2 regions of the Pseudoxanthomonas sp. LH2527 genome follow, and region 1 is predicted to be linked to the other one. Evidence: riboswitches for the same ligand, from Rfam matches in the RefSeq annotation. Region 1 holds a riboswitch; the other holds the start of a gene.

Evidence for each region. A riboswitch is a leader RNA that binds a small molecule or an ion and turns the genes downstream of it on or off. The one in region 1 is predicted to bind cobalamin.
Region 2: another riboswitch for cobalamin. It lies ahead of btuB (TonB-dependent vitamin B12 receptor); the one in region 1 lies ahead of MMG85_RS17915 (ribonucleoside-diphosphate reductase subunit alpha).

The regions. Positions count from the first base shown of each region.
Region 1 is NZ_JAKZBW010000046.1:888-9,238, reverse strand. It holds gene MMG85_RS17915 (ribonucleoside-diphosphate reductase subunit alpha) at 1-1,825, opposite strand, end outside; cobalamin riboswitch at 2,005-2,298, opposite strand; gene MMG85_RS17910 (VOC family protein) at 2,517-3,881, opposite strand; gene MMG85_RS17905 (sterol desaturase family protein) at 3,956-4,798, opposite strand; partial or broken gene MMG85_RS18560 (hypothetical protein) at 4,850-5,101, opposite strand; gene MMG85_RS17895 (hypothetical protein) at 5,221-5,745, opposite strand; gene ompR (two-component system response regulator OmpR) at 5,938-6,657, shown strand; gene MMG85_RS17885 (ATP-binding protein) at 6,654-7,919, shown strand; gene MMG85_RS17880 (alpha/beta hydrolase) at 7,941-8,351, shown strand, end outside.
Region 2 is NZ_JAKZBW010000015.1:44,278-52,628, forward strand. It holds gene bioD (dethiobiotin synthase) at 1-439, opposite strand, end outside; gene MMG85_RS09860 (GAF domain-containing protein) at 571-1,056, shown strand; gene MMG85_RS09865 (TfoX/Sxy family protein) at 1,053-1,424, shown strand; cobalamin riboswitch at 1,560-1,781, shown strand; gene btuB (TonB-dependent vitamin B12 receptor) at 1,908-3,773, shown strand; gene MMG85_RS09875 (hypothetical protein) at 3,791-4,270, opposite strand; gene dinB (DNA polymerase IV) at 4,389-5,459, opposite strand; gene fabA (3-hydroxyacyl-[acyl-carrier-protein] dehydratase FabA) at 5,673-6,188, shown strand; gene fabB (beta-ketoacyl-ACP synthase I) at 6,188-7,396, shown strand; gene MMG85_RS09895 (glycerophosphodiester phosphodiesterase) at 7,403-8,351, opposite strand, start outside.

The DNA of each region.
Region 1 (8,351 bases):
CGTTCTCCGGCACCACGTTCCAGGCGTCGAACTGCAGTTCGCCGTTCGCCGCGCGGGTGTCGGCGAAGGACGGATGGCGGCCGCGTTCCTGCGCCAGTTCCACCGACGTTTCCAGCGCGTGGAAGTAGATGGTCTCGGCGATCTTCGCCGACAGCGCGCGTGCTTCGGCGCTGTCGAACGGCAGGCGCAGCTTGAAGAACACGTCCTGCAGGCCCATGCAGCCCAGGCCGACCGGGCGCCAGCGCAGGTTGCCGCGGCGCGCGGTCTCGATGGGATAGAAGTTCAGGTCGATCACGCGGTCCAGCTGGCGCACGGCCAGGCGGACGGTTTCGGCCAGCTTGTCGAAATCGAACCAGACGCGGCCGGTGTCGGGGTCGCTGTCGAAATGGCGGGCCAGGTTGATCGAGCCCAGGTTGCACACCGCCGTTTCCTCGGCCGAGGTGACCTCGAGGATCTCGGTGCACAGGTTCGACAGGTGGATCACGTTGCCCGGGCGCAGCGTCTGGTTGCTGGCGGCGTTGCACTTGTCCTTGAATGTCATCCAGCCGTTGCCGGTTTCGGCAAGCGTGCGCATCATCCGGCCGTACAGCTTGCGCGCGGAGATCGCCTTGACCGCCTTGCCCTGCAGTTCGGCCTGCGTGTACGCCAGCTCGAACGCCGCGCCGTACAGGTCGGTCAGCTCCGGCACCACGCGCGGATCGAACAGCGACCATGCCTGGTCGGCTTCGACCCGCTTCATGAACAGGTCCGGCACCCAGTTGGCCAGGTTGAGGTTGTGCGTGCGGCGTGATTCGTCGCCGGTGTTGTCGCGCAGTTCCAGGAAGTCCTCGATGTCGGCGTGCCAGGTTTCCAGGTACACGCAGGCCGCGCCCTTGCGCTTGCCGCCCTGGTTGACCGCCGCGACCGAGGAATCCAGCGTCTTCAGCCACGGCACGATGCCGTTGCTGTGGCCGTTGGTCGACTTGATCAGCGAACCACGCGAACGCACGCGCGTATAACTCACGCCGATGCCGCCGCTGAACTTGCTCAGCTGGGCGATGTCGCCGTACTTCGCATAGATGGATTCCAGCGTGTCCTGCGGCGAATCCAGCAGGAAGCACGACGACAGCTGCTCGTGCGTGGTGCCGCTGTTGAACAGCGTCGGCGAGCTGGGCAGGTAGTCCAGGTTGCCCATGCGGCGGTACAGCGCCAGCGCTTCCGGCACGTCCTCGCTCAGCGCGCAGGCGATGCGCAGGAAGAACTGCTGCGGCGTCTCGATCACCTTGCGCGTGTGCGGATGGCGCAGCAGGTAACGGTCGTACAGCGTGCGCAGGCCGAAGTAGTCGAACTGGAGGTCGAGCGAGGCGTCCAGCGCGTCGTTGAGCTTGCGTGCGTTGGTCTGCACGAAGTTCAGCAGGCGCTCGTTGATCAGGCCCACCTCGTGGCCGCGTGTCACCGACTGCGAGAACGCGTGGATTTCCTGGCCGGTGACTTCCTTGGTGATGTAGCCGGCCAGCAGGCGCGCGGCCAGGCGGCTGTACTCGGGTTCCTCGCCGGTCAGCAGCGCGGCGGTGCGGATCGACAGTTCGTCCAGTTCGCGCGTGCTGGCGCCGTCGTACAGACCGGAGATGGTGCGGGTGGCCACGCGCATCGGGTCGATGGCGTGCAGGCCTTCGCAGTTGCGCTGCACCGCGCGCACGATCTTGTTGAGATCCACCGGCTCGCGGCCGCCATTGCGCTTGGTCACGCTCATCGCGGTGGCGGTGGGTGGCGGGGTCAGGGCGAACGCGTCCTTCTGGGACGGGGTGGTGCCGGCGTCGGCGACGACGGTGTCGGTCGGGGTCATGAGAGTCCTCCATGCGTGGTGCACGCGGCGGCCCGTCCCTCGCAGGGCTGCGCAAGGCCGGATGGAGGACCACAGTGGGGAAGCGGCGTCGCAGGTAACGCGACCGCGCAGACGGACTGCGGGCGCCCTGCTTCGCCAGCCATCTCCCCCCGGAGAATCCGCGGCCGGCACCGCGCGGTGTGCATCGCGCGGCTGTCGGCAGGTCTTCGGACTCATGGGCCTGGAGGCGAGGAGTGAGGGAAGAGGAGTGAGGAGTGAGCGAAGGTGATGCTTCGCTACTCACTCCTCACTTCTCCCCACTCACTCCTGCTCCACCTAACCCGCCGCTTCCCGAGGCCTGGCCTCAGTGCTGTGTGGCGGGGTCGTTCCCAATTACCGCTGCGGGGCAGTGCCGGAGTGGCGCGAACGCGTCACCGGCTTCCCTTTTCATCCGGAGACTAGCCATCCCCGGAACCGACGGCCACAAGATAGTGGGGGTGTCGGGAGGCGTCAACACCAAATGTTGTGTGGAACAGAGGCGGTCGGTGTCATGCGGGTTTCACGGTTTGAGCCCGCCTCGCGAACCTTCGTAGGGTGGGCCTTGGCCCACCATCACACGCGTCGAGTGCCGTGGAGATGCGACGAAACCGTTGCGCGCCAAGCCGCGTAGCGAGGTCCAGCATGGCGACGGCGGGCCAAGGCCCGCCCTACGTCAGCGCCGCAGCGCCGCGATCGACGCATCCTGCGCCCGCGCATACAGCGCGAACGGGTCATGGATCGCCTTGCCCAGTGCGGCCTCGAACGCTTCCTGGTTGGCATGCGCGTCGTAGGCGCGCTGTTCGCCGCCGCCGAGGTTGGACTGGAAGATGCCCGCCGCGCTGACCGGCAGGAAGTCCTCGTAGATGATGGGATCGACGGCGGCATGGCCGGCATCGACCAACGCGTCGGGCGTCATCGCCGCGCGCTCGGCGGCCGGCAGTGCGGCACCCGCATCCGTCAGGCGGTAGCGGAAGTAGCCCAGGCCTTGGCGGCGCAGCGTGTCTTCGTCATCCGGAAACGCGGCGAACGCATCGGCCAGCCGCTGCGGATAATCCGCCGCGGTGTTGCCTGCCCCGCCGGCCTGGCGCACCTGCGCCAGCAGGCGGTCGTAGAGCTCGCGACCGGCCGGTGTCAGGGCGAGGCCGCGCTGCTCGATCTCGCCGAAGCGCGCGCTGTGGCTGCCGGGTACCAGCGTGCCGGTGGCATCGGGGAAGGCGACCTCCTCTTCCAGCGCCTTGAAGCTGGTCTGTCGCAGCAGGATGGGCACCGCACGGCGCGGCGGGCCTTCGATCAGCGCCTTGGCCTGCAGGCCGCGTGCCAGCATCGCCGCCTGCGCGGCATCGATGTCCAGCGTGCGCGGGGTCAGGTGGTTGATGTGTGGGCCGCGGAAGCTGACCACGTCGGCGACCAGCCGGTGCAGGCCGTGCAGCGCGCGGTAGGTCTCCAGCGGCACGGTCGCGTCGCCGTGCCAGCGGAACGTTTCCAGCACCTCGGCGACGAAGCGCTGCGCATCGGCGTCGGACAAGCCGCCGTCGCGTTCGGCCTGCGCCACCAGCGCACGCGCGCCGGCGGTGAAGATGTCGCGACGGGCCAGGATCGCTTCCGCCTCGGCACGCAAGGCGGCGTCGGCGATCAGCTCCAGCCGCAGCAGCGAGGTGAAGATGCGGAACGGATTGGCGGCCAGCGCCTCCTCGCTCAGCGGACGGAAGGCGGTGGCGTGCACCGGCACGCCGGCCACGGTCAGGTCGTAGTAGCCCACCGGGTGCATGCCCATCAGCGCGAACACGCGGCCCAGCATCGCCAGTTCCGCCGGCGTGCCCACGCGGATCGCGCCATGGCGCTCCAGATCCAGCCGCTCGGTCTCGCCGCCACGCTGCAGACGTTCGGCCAGCGCGGGATCGCGGCCCAGCGTGTCGGTGTTGATGTCGCCGACCAGTTCGATCAGGTCGCCGTACAGCGGCACCTCGGCGCGGTACATGTCGGACATGGCCTGGGCAAACAGGCTGCGGATGCGGTCGGGGGAAGCGAAAGCGGTCATGGGACTCGGCAGGCGGGCGGCGTGGGGCCGCGAGGGGCGCGTATTGTCGCGCCCCGCGCCTGCCCCGGCCACTCTCAGCGGTCGCCGGGCACGTACCCCGGTGGCCCGAACAGCGTCATCGCCAGCTGCCGCAAGCCGCGCGCCCGGCGCAGGTCGCGGCCCAGCTTCACCCAGGCGTGGAAGGCGAGGGTCACCGGGTTGTAGCTGCGTACCGGCTCCACCAGCCCGTAGCGGATCGGCATGCCGGGGATTTCCTCGCGGCAGGTGCCGAACAGCCGGTCGAACACGATCAGCACGCCGCCGTAGTTGCAACCCAGGTACTCCGGATTGCTGGCGTGGTGCACGCGGTGGTGCGTCGGCGTGTTGAAGACGAACTCGATGGCGCGCGGCAGCCGGGGGACCAGCTCGGTGTGCAGCCAGTACTGGTACAACAGGTTCACCGCCAGCGCGCCGACCACATACGGCACCGGGAACCCCAGCCAGACCAGCGGGCCGAAGAACAGCGCCGCACCGGTCAGCTTGCCGGTCCAGCCCAGCCGGTACGCCGTGGACAGGTTGTACTGCTCGGCCGAGTGATGCACCGAATGGTTCAGCCAGAACCAGCGCACGCGATGGTCGGCGCGGTGCATCCCGTAATAGCAGAACTCCTGGCCGACGAAGAGCGCGATCCAGTGCCACGCCTGGTCCATCGCAATCGTGGTCAGGCGGAACTCCCAGATCGCGAACAGCAGCACGCCCACCACGCCGCCCTGGATGAGCAGACCGAGCAGCGCACGCCCGGCGGCATCGCCGAACGAGGCCCAATAGCCCTTCCAGTCGTAACGCACGCCGCGCCGGGCCAGCCAGGCGGCTTCCACGGCGGCGATGGCGGCCAGCACCAGCAGGGGCAGGCCGACGAACAGACCAAGGCCGTCCATCGCCCTGCCTCAGCGCGTACGCCGTGCGGCCATCTTCTGGCCGGCGGCGCGCATTTCGTCGGGCGACAGCTTGCCGTCGCCATCGGCATCCAGCGTATCGAAGCGCTTGGCCAGGCGCGGCAGCTTGGCCTCGGCTTCGGCCTTGTCGATCAGGCCGTCGCCATTGCGGTCGGCGTCTTTCAGGCGTTCGAGCAGGGTGGCCTTCTGCTCGTCGGTGAGCGTGCGCTGCTGCGCGGCGACGGGGGCGGCCAGCGCGAACACGGACAGCGCGATGGCGAACGGAAGCAGGATGGAACGCGACATCGGGAATCTCCAAGTGAAGGAAGGAAAAGGTGCAGGCGCGGCGGCGCGGGAATGCGTCCGTGCGGCAGGGGGGAGTGCCATGCCGCCGCGCCTGCGGGAAAGCGGGTGCCGCCGTCCGGTCAGTGGCCGCGCGGACAGGCGATGACGTCACCGGCGGCGTTGGTGCAGCTGCGGCTGTGTACCAGCGTGCCGTCCGAGACGGTCGTGCTGCCGGTATAGCCGTTGCCGTTCGCGCCGGTGGCGGTGGTGCTGCGTGCGCCGCTGACATGGCCGTCGGCATCGCGGCTGATGCCGCCGCTGGTGCTGGCGGTGCCACCGTTCGGTCCGTTGGCGTAGGCGCTGCCCTGGCGGCCCGCACTGCCATCGGCATGGCGGTAGGCGCTGCGGTCGACACCGGCGCTGCCGCCGTGGGCGCCGGCGACGCTGCCGCTGCGCGAACCGGCGGCATTGCCCTGGCCATCGGCCTGCCAGCCACGCTGGCGCTGGCTGTCGAAGCGCGCATTGCTGCGCTCGACCGCCACGCTGCCGCCCTGCGCGGAGCGCTGCACGGCGCGGCTGCGCTCGCGGGCTTCGGCGTGGTCGGCGAACACGGTGGTGGCGCAAAGGGCAAAGGCGGTGGCGATCAGGAACGGGGTCTTGCTCATGGCGGAATCCTCGGCGGGGAAGGGAAGGCCGCACGGGGAAGCGGCGGCAGGGCCACGGTAGGGCGGGCAACGCCGCCAGGTGTGTCGTGGTTGCCAGCAGATATGTCTGCCGGCCGCGGCGGAAACATCTGCTTACAAACCGGCCTCCGCCAGGGTTTGCCGGCTGTCGCGACGGCGGGCGATAGTGGCCGCATGGACGAAACCCTGCCCCGCGTGCTGCTGGTGGACGACGACGTGCGCCTGCGCGAACTGCTGGTGCGCTACCTGGTGTCGCAGGGCTTCGACGTGCGCGGCGTGGGTGATGGCGCGCAGCTGCGGCAGGCGCTGGACCGCGGCCACTTCGACCTGATCGTGCTGGACCTGATGCTGCCGGGCGAAAACGGGCTGGAGATCTGCCGCCGCCTGCGCGGACAGGGCGACGTCACGCCCATCGTCATGCTCACCGCCAAGGGCGACGAGATCGACCGCATCGTCGGGCTGGAGATCGGCGCCGACGACTACGTGCCCAAGCCGGTCAATCCGCGCGAACTGCTGGCGCGCATCCGCTCGGTGCTGCGGCGCACGCGTCCCACCCCGGGCGCACCGCAGCCCGACGGCGGCGACGTGGTCTTCGGCCCGTTCCGACTGGACCTGGGCCGGCGCGAACTGACCCGCGACGGCGCACTGCTGCGGCTCACCAGCGGCGAGTTCGCCGTGCTGTCGGTGCTGCTGCGGCATCCGCGCCAGCCGCTCAGCCGCGACCGCCTGATGAGCCTGGCCCGCGGCCGCGAGCACGAGGCCTTCGAGCGCAGCATGGACGTCACCATCGCGCGGCTGCGCCGCCTGCTGGAAGACGATCCGCGCCAGCCGCGCCTGATCCAGACCGTCTGGGGCGTGGGCTACGTGTTCGTGCCACCCGAGGCCACGCCATGAGGGCGCCGCTGCCGCGCAGCGTATTCGGCCAGCTGGTGCTGGTGATCGCGCTGGTGCTGATCGGCGCGGGCGTGCTCGCGCTCGTGCTGGGACGCGAACTGGCCACGCGGCCGGCGGCCGACCAGTTGCTGCGCGCGATGCAGGGATTCGCCGACGTGGTCGAAGCGCTCGATCAACACCAGCCGCATGCGCGTACCGTGCAGCAGCTGCGTGAGGCCGGGCTGGAGGTACGCAGCACGCCGCCGGCCGACGCCCGACCGCGCTTCGCGCCGTTGCTGCGGGAGCTGCGCGAACAGGCGGCGGACACGCTGGGCAGCGGGCGCGAGCTGCGGATGGAAGCCGGTCGCGGATTGCGGGTGATCTGGCTGAAACCGGCCACGCGCGAACCGCTGTGGGTGTCGTTCGCCTACGAGCGCCCGGGTACCGGCATGCGCCGGTTCTCGGTGTTCATGCTGATCGGCTGCGTGGTGCTGGTGTGGCTGGCGGCGGCGTACTTCGCGCGTCGCCTGGTGCAGCCACTGCGCCAGCTCGCCGCCGCGGCGCCGGCGATCGTGCGTGGCGATGCGCCGCCGCCCGTGCATGCGCGCGGCCCACGCGAGGTCGCCGACCTGGCGCAGGCGCTGGGCGATGCCAGCCGCGACGTCCGCGCGGCTGCGGAAGAGCGCGCGCTGCTGCTGGCCGGCATCTCGCACGACCTGCGCACGCCGCTGACCCGCCTGCAGTTCGCGCTGGAGATGGTGCCGGACACCGATCCCGGACTGACCCGCAGCATGCATCGCGACATCGCCGAGATGGACGCCATCCTCGGCCAGTTCGTCGCGTTCGCACGCGACGGCCGCGACGAAGGCAGCGAGACCGTCGACCTCGCCGCGATCTGCCGCCATGCGGTCGCGGCCACCGCCAAGTCATGGCATGTCGACCTGCCCGACCACGCGCTGCTGCCCGGCAAGCCGATGGCGCTGCTGCGCGCGGTGGAGAACCTGCTGGTCAACGCCGAGCGGCATGGCGCGTTGCCGTTGTCGCTGCACCTGTGGGCCGAGGGATCGGCCTGGGTGGTCGAGGTCGCCGATGGCGGCCCCGGCCTGTCCGCCGAGGCCGCCGAGCGCGCACGCCAGCCCTTCGTCCACGACCAGGCGCAGGGGGGCAGCGGGCTCGGGCTGCCGATCGTCGAGCGCGTCGCGCACCAGCACGGTGGCGAGCTGCGCCTGCTGCCCAACACCCCCCACGGCCTGCGCGCACAACTGTGGCTGCGCGCCGGCTGATCTTCCCGCCGAGGTGACCCCATGACGACCCCGCTGCTGTTCCGCACCGGCCTGCTGGCCTGCGTGCTGCTGGCCACGCTGCCGCCGCTGGCCGCGCAGACCTTCCGCGAACGCCTGCAGCAGGCGCGCGAGGCCTCGCGCCAACCCGCCGCGCGCGCGCCCGCGTTGCCGGCCGGCGCGCGCGCCCTGCGCGATCTCGCCTATGGCGACGATCCGCGCCAGCGCTTCGATGTGTACCTGCCGGCGCAGCCGCAGCGCGCGCCGGTGATCCTGTTCGTGCACGGCGGCGGCTGGGAGAACGGCAACAAGGACAACCCCGGCGTGGTCGAGCACAAGGCCGCGTACTGGCTGCCGAAGGGCTACATCCTGGTGTCCACCAACTACCGCATGCGGCCCGACACCGCGCCGCTCGACCAGGCGCGCGATGTCGCC
Region 2 (8,351 bases), on a different contig from region 1:
TGCCCACCACCAGCACCACCGGCAGGCGCAGTTCCTGCACCAGATGGCGCTGGTCCAGCGTGGCGGTCAGCGGCGCCGCCCAACCGCCGACGCCTTCCACCAGCACCAGGTCGGCCAGCGGATGCAGGCGCTCGAACGCGGACACCAGCACGCCGAGTTGCACATCCACGCCTGCCTCGCGCGCGGCGATCTCCGGCGCCAGCGGGGCGGGCAGCGCATACGGATTGAGGTCGTCGTAGGGCGGCACCGGATCGCTCGCCGCCTGCAGGGCCAGCGCATCGTCGTTGCGCCAGCCGTCCGGCGTCGCCACGCACCCGCTGGCGACCGGCTTCATGCCGACGGCACGCAATCCGCGCGCACGGAAGGCATGCAGCAGCGCGGCGCTGGCGACGGTCTTGCCGACCCCGGTATCGGTGCCGGTGACGAACAGGCGGTCCATGGCGCGGTCCATCACGAGCCCGCGACGGCGATGCCGCCCACGTGTCCGGTCGCCGCAGCGTTCGGGTAATGCACATTCATGCCCGCGATGATATCCGGCCCCCACCGTAGCGGCGGAGTAGAATCGGCCGCATGTCATTCGCCTCGCAAACGCTCACCGGCAGCAAGCCGGAACAATACGCACAGCTGGCCGAACAGGCCCGCGCCCTGCTGGCCGGCGAACCGGACCGGATCGCCAACGCCGCCAACCTCGCCGCGCTGCTGTACCACGCGCTGCCCGACTTCAACTGGGCGGGCTTCTATTTCTTCGATGGCCGGGAATTGGTGGTCGGTCCGTTTCAGGGCTTACCAGCCTGCGTGCGGATCCCGTTGGACAAGGGGGTCTGTGGAGCCGCCGCACGCACCCGCCAGACCCAGCGCGTGGACGATGTGGAGGCCTTCCCGGGCCATATCGCCTGCGATTCCGCATCGCGCTCGGAACTGGTGGTACCGCTGGTGAAAGGGGACGAACTGGTCGGCGTGCTCGACCTGGACAGTCCCCGCCTGGCGCGCTTCGATGCCGACGACCAGGCGGGCATGGAACGCATCGCCGCCATCTTCGTGGATTCGCTGACATGACAGGCACCAAGCTGCGCAACATCGGCCCCAAGTCCGCCGCCTGGCTCCGCCAGGTCGGCCTGCGCACGCAGGAGGACCTGGAGGGCGTGGGCGCGGTGGAAGCCTTCATCCGGGTCAAGCGCGCGGGCTTCCGCCCCAGCCTCAACCTGCTGTACGCGCTGGAAGGCGCCCTGCTGGACTGCCACTGGCAGCAGCTCCCCGAAGACCGCCGCGCCGAACTGCTGGTGGCCTACGATGCCGCCGCCGCCCTGCTGCCGCCGCCGCGCGGCCGTCCCGCCGCCGGCCCGGTCACCACCACGCACACCGAGCGCGAAGACGACGCCGGCCCGTCGCTCAACCTGTTCGACTCGCCCGGCGGCGAGGACTGACGCCAGCAAGCGTCGCGCGCCAGTTCGCTTACGCAACGGGACGTCGCGGCAAAAGCATCGCGGGCATGGCCCGCTCCTACAAAGCACCTTCCGCTTGGATAACGCCCGGCGGGCGCAATGCGCATCGTCCCGCGTATACTGCGCGCGCTTTCAGGTGACCCGCGGCGTCCGCGTCCGGGTTGAAACGGGAAGCCGGTGACCCGCGCAGGCGGCATTCCGGCGCTGCCCCCGCAACGGTAGGCGAAGACAACCGCGGCATCGGCCACTGTGCGACTTACGCATGGGAAGGCGCCCCGGCAGCGTGCATCGTGCACGCCTTCGCAAGCCCGGAGACCGGCCCGGAAGTCCACTGGTTGCGATGCGGAGGGCGTCGCGGCGTGCCGCGCCGCCGCTCGTATGCCGCGCTGTCCGCAACGTTTCCCTCTCTGTCGCAACTCCACGCCGAAAAAATGCGCGCGGGGCGCGCGATGGAGTTCGAATCCGATGTACAGCCGTCATTCCCTTTCCCTTCTTGCCGCCGCGGTCGCGCTGGCCCTGCCGTTCGCTGCGCAGGCGCAGGACGCCACCGAGCTGGACGAAGTCGTCGTCACCGGCACGCGCACGGACATTCCGCTGCAGGACAGCCTGGTACCCGCGCAGGTCATCACGCGCGAGGACATCGAGCGCAGCCAGGCCCGTTCGCTCGTCGACGTGCTGAAGGGCCGCGCCGGCGTCGGCTTCAGCAACCAGGGCGGCCTGGGCAAGCTGACCACCCTCAACCTGCGCGGCACCGAGTCCGACCAGGTGCTGGTGCTGGTCGACGGCATCCGCATCGGCTCGGCGACGGCCGGCCTGGCGTCTTTCCAGGACCTGCCGGTCGACCAGATCGAGCGCATCGAGATCGTGCGCGGCCCGCGCTCCAGCCTGTACGGCTCGGAAGCGATCGGCGGCGTGATCCAGATCTTCACCCGTCGTGGCGGCCAGGGCCTGTCGCGCGAGCTGCGCATCGGCGGCGGCAGCCACAACCTGCGCGAAGCCAGCGGCGGTTTCGCCTACGGCGGCGAGCGCGGCTGGATCGGCGCGAATGCGGCCTACCAGGAAACGGATGGCATCAACGCCTGCCGCGGTTCGGGCACGCTGTTCCAGGGCTGCTTCACCGATGAGCCCGACGACGACGGTTACCGCAACGTCTCGCTCAACGTGCGCGGCGGCTACCGATTCACCGACACGCTGACGCTGGAAGGCCACGCGCTGAATGCCGATGCCTTCAACGCATTCGACGGCAGCAGCTTCAGCGGCAACGAAGCCGACAACGTGCAGCGGGTGCTGGGCGGCAAGCTGACGTGGAAGCCGTCCACCCGGACCACGCTCACCACGCAGTTCGGCAGCGCTTCGGACGAGTCGGACAACCACTTCGCCAACGCCGCCACCGGCACGCGCACCTATGTCAGCACCTTCGATACGCGCCGCGACAACGCTTCGCTGCAGGGCGACTTCGCGGTCGGCGAGCAGCATCTGCTGACTGCCGGCGCCGACTGGCTGCGCGACGAGATCACCAGCACCACGCCGTTCACCGTGGACACGCGCGACAACACCGGCGTCTTCGTCGAGTACCAGGGCCGCTTCGGCGCGCATCGCCTGCAGGCCAGCGTGCGCAACGACGACAACGAACAATTCGGCAGCCACGCCACCGGCACGCTGGGCTGGGGCATGGACCTGGCCCGCGGCTTCAAGCTGACCGCCAGCGCCGGCACCGGTTTCAAGGCGCCCACGTTCAACGACCTGTACTACCCCGGCTTCAGCAATCCCGACCTGGAACCGGAAGAGTCGCGCAGCCTCAACCTGGGCGTCGCGCAGTACGGCGACGGCTGGAACTGGACCTTCAACGTGTACGACACGCGCGTGGACGAGCTGATCGGGTACGACAGCAGCTTCAAGATCGTCAACATCGAGGAAGCCCGCATCCGCGGCGCCGAACTGACCGGCGCGGTGACGCTGGCCGGCATCGACATCAGTGCCGAACTGAGCCACACCGATCCGCGCAACCGCACTGCCGGGGTCACGCACGACAACCTGCTGCCGCGGCGTGCGCGCAACACCGCGCGCGTCGACCTGGACCGTGCGTTCGGCGACTTCCGTGTCGGCCTGACCGCCAACGGCGCCAGCCACCGCTACGACAACGTCGCCAACAGCGTCCGCCTGGCGGGCTACGGCACGCTGGACCTGCGCCTGGAGTACGCCATCACCGACACATGGTCGGTGCAGGCGCGCGCCAGCAACGTGTTCGACCGCCAGTACGAAACGATCGCCTGGTACAACCAGCCCGGTCGCGAGTACGGCCTGAGCCTGCGTTACCGCGCACGCGACTGATCGCGCAGGCGATCCTGTCAGTGGACCCTGCGCACGCCGTGCAGGGTCCACGCATCGGCGAACCGTTCACCGCGGATGCCGCGCAATGCCGCGACCAGTTGGTGGTAGCTGTTCGCCAGTTGCGCGAACAGCTCCGCATAGCCGCTGCGCCCGCTGTCGGCCACGCCCTGGTAGGCGCCGCGTCCCAGGTCGATGAAGTAGTCCACGCTGACCCGTCGGCGCTGTGCCAGCGCGGGGAACAGCCCCGCGATCAGCAGGCAGCGGTCGCCCACGTCGCGCAGCGCGTCGGCGCGCGCGCTGCCCACGCGCAACTGCGCATCCAGCCATTCCAGCGCCTGCGTGCGCGCCAGCAGATGGCCGTCGCGCTGGTGCCGCAACAGCACGAAGACCAGGTAACTTTCCTGCGCTTCGTCCAGCGTCTGTCCACACCGCGCGCAGGCCTCGCGCACCAGCGACTGCCACAGTTCGGCGGCCGCGCCTTGTCGGATCGCTTCCATCGTCTGCCTCCCCCGGTTGACGACACGAGCCTAGCGCCGTGCGCGGCGGCGTGCTGGCAGGGACGCAATGCGAGTGCCAGCGTCGCCGACCGCCGCCACAGCGGCGCCGTGACCGCGATCAAGCGCAGGTGTCGAACAAGCCCGGCTGCGTCGCCATCTCGTCCCGGTCGCGGAATCCCGACAGGCCCACGCCGACCAAGCGATAGCGGGTGGCGCGCGGCAGATCGACGCGCTCGCGCAGCGCCAGCGCAATGGCGATGAACTCCTGCGCGGATGCCGGCGGCGACTCCGGCGTGAAGCTGCGCGTGAGAATGCGGAACTGCGACGTCTTCAACTTCAGCACCACCGTGCGGCCGACACGCTCGGTCTTGCGGCTGGCCTGCCATGCCTTTTCCGCGATGCGCACGATGTGCGGCTCCAGTTCGGACAACAGCAGGTCGCTGGCGAAGGTGTCCTCGGATGAGATGGACTGCACCGGCTGGTCGGGTTCCACCGGTCGCTCGTCGATACCGCGTGCGCGCCGGTACAGGCCACCGCCAAAGCTGCCGTAGCGCGCTTCCAGTTCATGCTGCGGATACGCGCGCAGATCGCCGACCGTGTGGATGCCGTCGGCGTTTAGCTTGCCCTGCATCACCTTGCCCACGCCCGGAATGCGCTCGACCGGCAGCGGCGTCAGGAACGCCTCCACCTGGTGCGGGCGCAGCACGAACTGTCCATCGGGCTTGCGCCAGTCCGAGGCGATCTTGGCCAGGAACTTGTTCGGCGCCACGCCGGCCGATGCCGTGAGCTGCGTCTCTTCGCGGATCTGCGCGCGGATGGTCTCGGCCACGGCGGTGGCCGTCGGCAGGTCGGACTTCGGCGTGGTGACGTCGAGATAGGCCTCGTCCAGCGACAGCGGTTCGACCAGGTCGGTGTGGCGCAGGAAGATCTCGCGCACCTGCCGGGACGCCGCCTTGTAGCGCGCGAAGTCCGGCGGCACGAACACCGCCTGCGGGCACAGCCGCTCCGCGCGCACCGCCGGCATCGCCGAGCGCACGCCGAACACGCGCGCCTCGTACGACGCCGCGCAGACCACCGAACGCTCGCCGCGCCACGCCACCACCACCGGTCGTCCGCGCAGCGACGGATCGTCGCGCTGCTCCACCGACGCGTAGAAGGCGTCCATGTCGATGTGGATGATCTTGCGCATCACGCGATGATATCGGCCGCCGTACGCGATCGCATGGACGCATCTTCAAACGATACGGTTGCGTGTGGACTTGCGGACAAAACGCGCGAAACCCTTGCCGCAATTGCGTCGCGCCGATGGTACGGCGGCGTATGGAAAAAACCGGTTGATCTGCATCAAGACAAGCGTATGCACATGTGTGCATTATTTGCGCTTCGCAGAATGGACGACGCAATGAACGCCCCCGCTTCCTTCTCGCGCGAACAGCTGCTGGCCAGCGCGCGCGGTGAACTGTTCGGCCCCGACAGCGGCCGCCTGCCCAACGACCCGATGCTGATGTTCGACCGCATCACCGAGATCCGCGAGGACGGTGGCGCGCATGGCAAGGGCATGGTGCGCGCCGAACTGGATATCCATCCGGACCTGTGGTTCTTCCAGTGCCACTTCCTCGGCGACCCGGTGATGCCGGGCTGCCTGGGCCTGGACGCGATGTGGCAGCTGACCGGCTTTTTCCTCACCTGGCTGGGCGCGCCCGGTCGCGGCCGTGCGCTGGGCTCGGGTGAAGTGAAGTTCACCGGCCAGGTGTTGCCGACCGCCAAGCGCGTCAGCTACGAGATCGACATCAGCCGCGTGATCAACCGCAAGCTGGTGCTGGCGGTGGCCGACGGCCGCATGCTGGTCGACGGCCGCGAGATCTACACCGCGCGCGATCTGCGCGTGGGCCTGTTCACCTCGACGGAGAACTTCTGATGCGCCGCGTCGTCATCACCGGCCTGGGCATCACCTCCTGCCTGGGCAACGATGCGGACACCGTATCGGCTGCGCTGCGCGAAGGCCGCTCGGGCATCCGCCACATTCCGCAGTACGCCGAACTCGGTTTCCGCAGCCAGGTCGGTGGCGCGCCGGAGATCGACCTGGAGGCGCAGATCGACCGCAAGCAGAAGCGCTTCATGGGCGACGCCGCCGCGTTCGCGCATATCGCGCTGCGCGACGCCATCGCCGATGCCGGCCTGGACGAGACGCTGGTCAGCCAGCCGCGTACCGGCCTGATCGCCGGCTCCGGCGGTGGGTCGGCCGAATGGCAGATCGAGGCCGCCGACCTGCTGCGTGCGCGCGGCATCCGCAAGGTGGGCCCGTACATGGTGCCGCGCACGATGTGCTCGACCGTGTCGGCCACGCTCGCCACCGCATTCAAGATCAAGGGCGTGAGCTATTCGATTTCCGCCGCCTGCGCGACCTCCGCGCATTGCATCGGCGCGGCGGCGGACCTGATCCGCGCCGGCCGCCAGGACATCATGTTCGCCGGCGGCGGCGAGGAACTGCACTGGGCGCTGACGATGATGTTCGATGCGATGGGCGCATTGTCGAGCAAGCGCAACGACGATCCCGCCCACGCCTCGCGTCCGTACGACGCCGACCGCGACGGTTTCGTCATCGCCGGTGGCGGCGGCATGCTGGTGCTGGAGGACTACGAGCACGCGGTGAAGCGCGGCGCGCGCATCCATGCCGAACTGCTGGGCTATGGCGTGACCTCCGACGGCGCCGACATGGTGGCCCCGTCCGGCGAAGGTGCCGTGCGCTGCATGCGGATGGCGCTGGAAGGCGTCACCGCGCCGCTGGACTACCTCAACACGCACGGCACCTCGACGCCGCTGGGCGACGTGATCGAACTGGAAGCGATCCGCAACGCGCTCGGCGACACGCTGCCGCCGATCTCGTCGACCAAGGCGCTGTCGGGCCACTCGCTGGGCGCGGCCAGCGTGCACGAGGCGATCTACTGCCTGCTGATGATGCGCGACGGTTTCATCGCCGGCTCGGCCAACATCGAGACGCTGGCCGAGGACGCCGCGAGCTTCCCCATCGTGCAGACCAGCCGCGATGCGACGCTCGACACGGTGATGTCCAACAGCTTCGGTTTCGGCGGCACCAACGCCAGCCTGGTGTTCGGCCGGGTCTGACCCGGCTCAGCGCGCGTCCACCGCGCGCCGCCCCAGCGCCGGATCGTCGGTGAAGAATCCGCCGATCCCCAGCGCGAGATGGGCACGGATCTCGGCGAGCGATCCCGCCTCGCTGCGCGTGCGCGGATCGTCGCCTTCGCGCAGCGCCGCCGGCAGGAAGTGGTTCTCCGGCCGGAACGTGTACGGCCACACCTGCAGGCCCGCCGTGCGCGCGTCGGCCATCAGCGCTGTCGGTGTCGCCCACGTGCCGTCTTCCGCCACCGGGATCAGCAGGCGCGTCCAGGGACCGATGATCTCGGCATAGCCGGCGATGTCCTGCAGTCCCGCCGGCGTCATCAGGTCGGCATAGCGGGTCGGCTTTCCTGCGGCCAGCGCATCGCCCGGTTGCGCGTCCGCCGGACCCAGCAACTGCAGCAGGCGGATGTTCCGCTGCGACGGCCCCAGGCGCGCGCGCAACGCGCGCAGGTTGGCCTGCTCGAACGACTGGATCACCACCGGCGCCTCGCGCGTGTAGGCGTGCGCCACCAACGTATCCAGAAGACGCTGCTCCATCGGCAGGCCGATGCGCTGGAAGTGGCTGGGATGCTTGAGCTCGGGAATCAGGCCGATGCTGCGCCCGCTGCGTGCGGCGTGGTCGGCCGCCAACGCGATGATCTCGTCCAGCGTCGCGATCCCGTAGCGGCCATCGTGTGCGGTGCCGCGCAGCTCGGGCAGGCGCTCGCGTGCGCGCAAGGTCTTCAGTTCCGCCAGGGTGAAGTCTTCGGTGAACCAGCCGTCGAACACCTCGCCGTCGATCACCTGCCGACGCTTGCGGGCAGCGAACGCGGGCCGCTGCGCGACGTCGGTGGTGCCGCCGATCTCGTTCTCGTGGCGCGCCACCAGCACGCCATCGCGGGTGGCGACCAGGTCCGGCTCGATGTAGTCGGCCCCGGCATCGATCGCACGCGCGTACGCG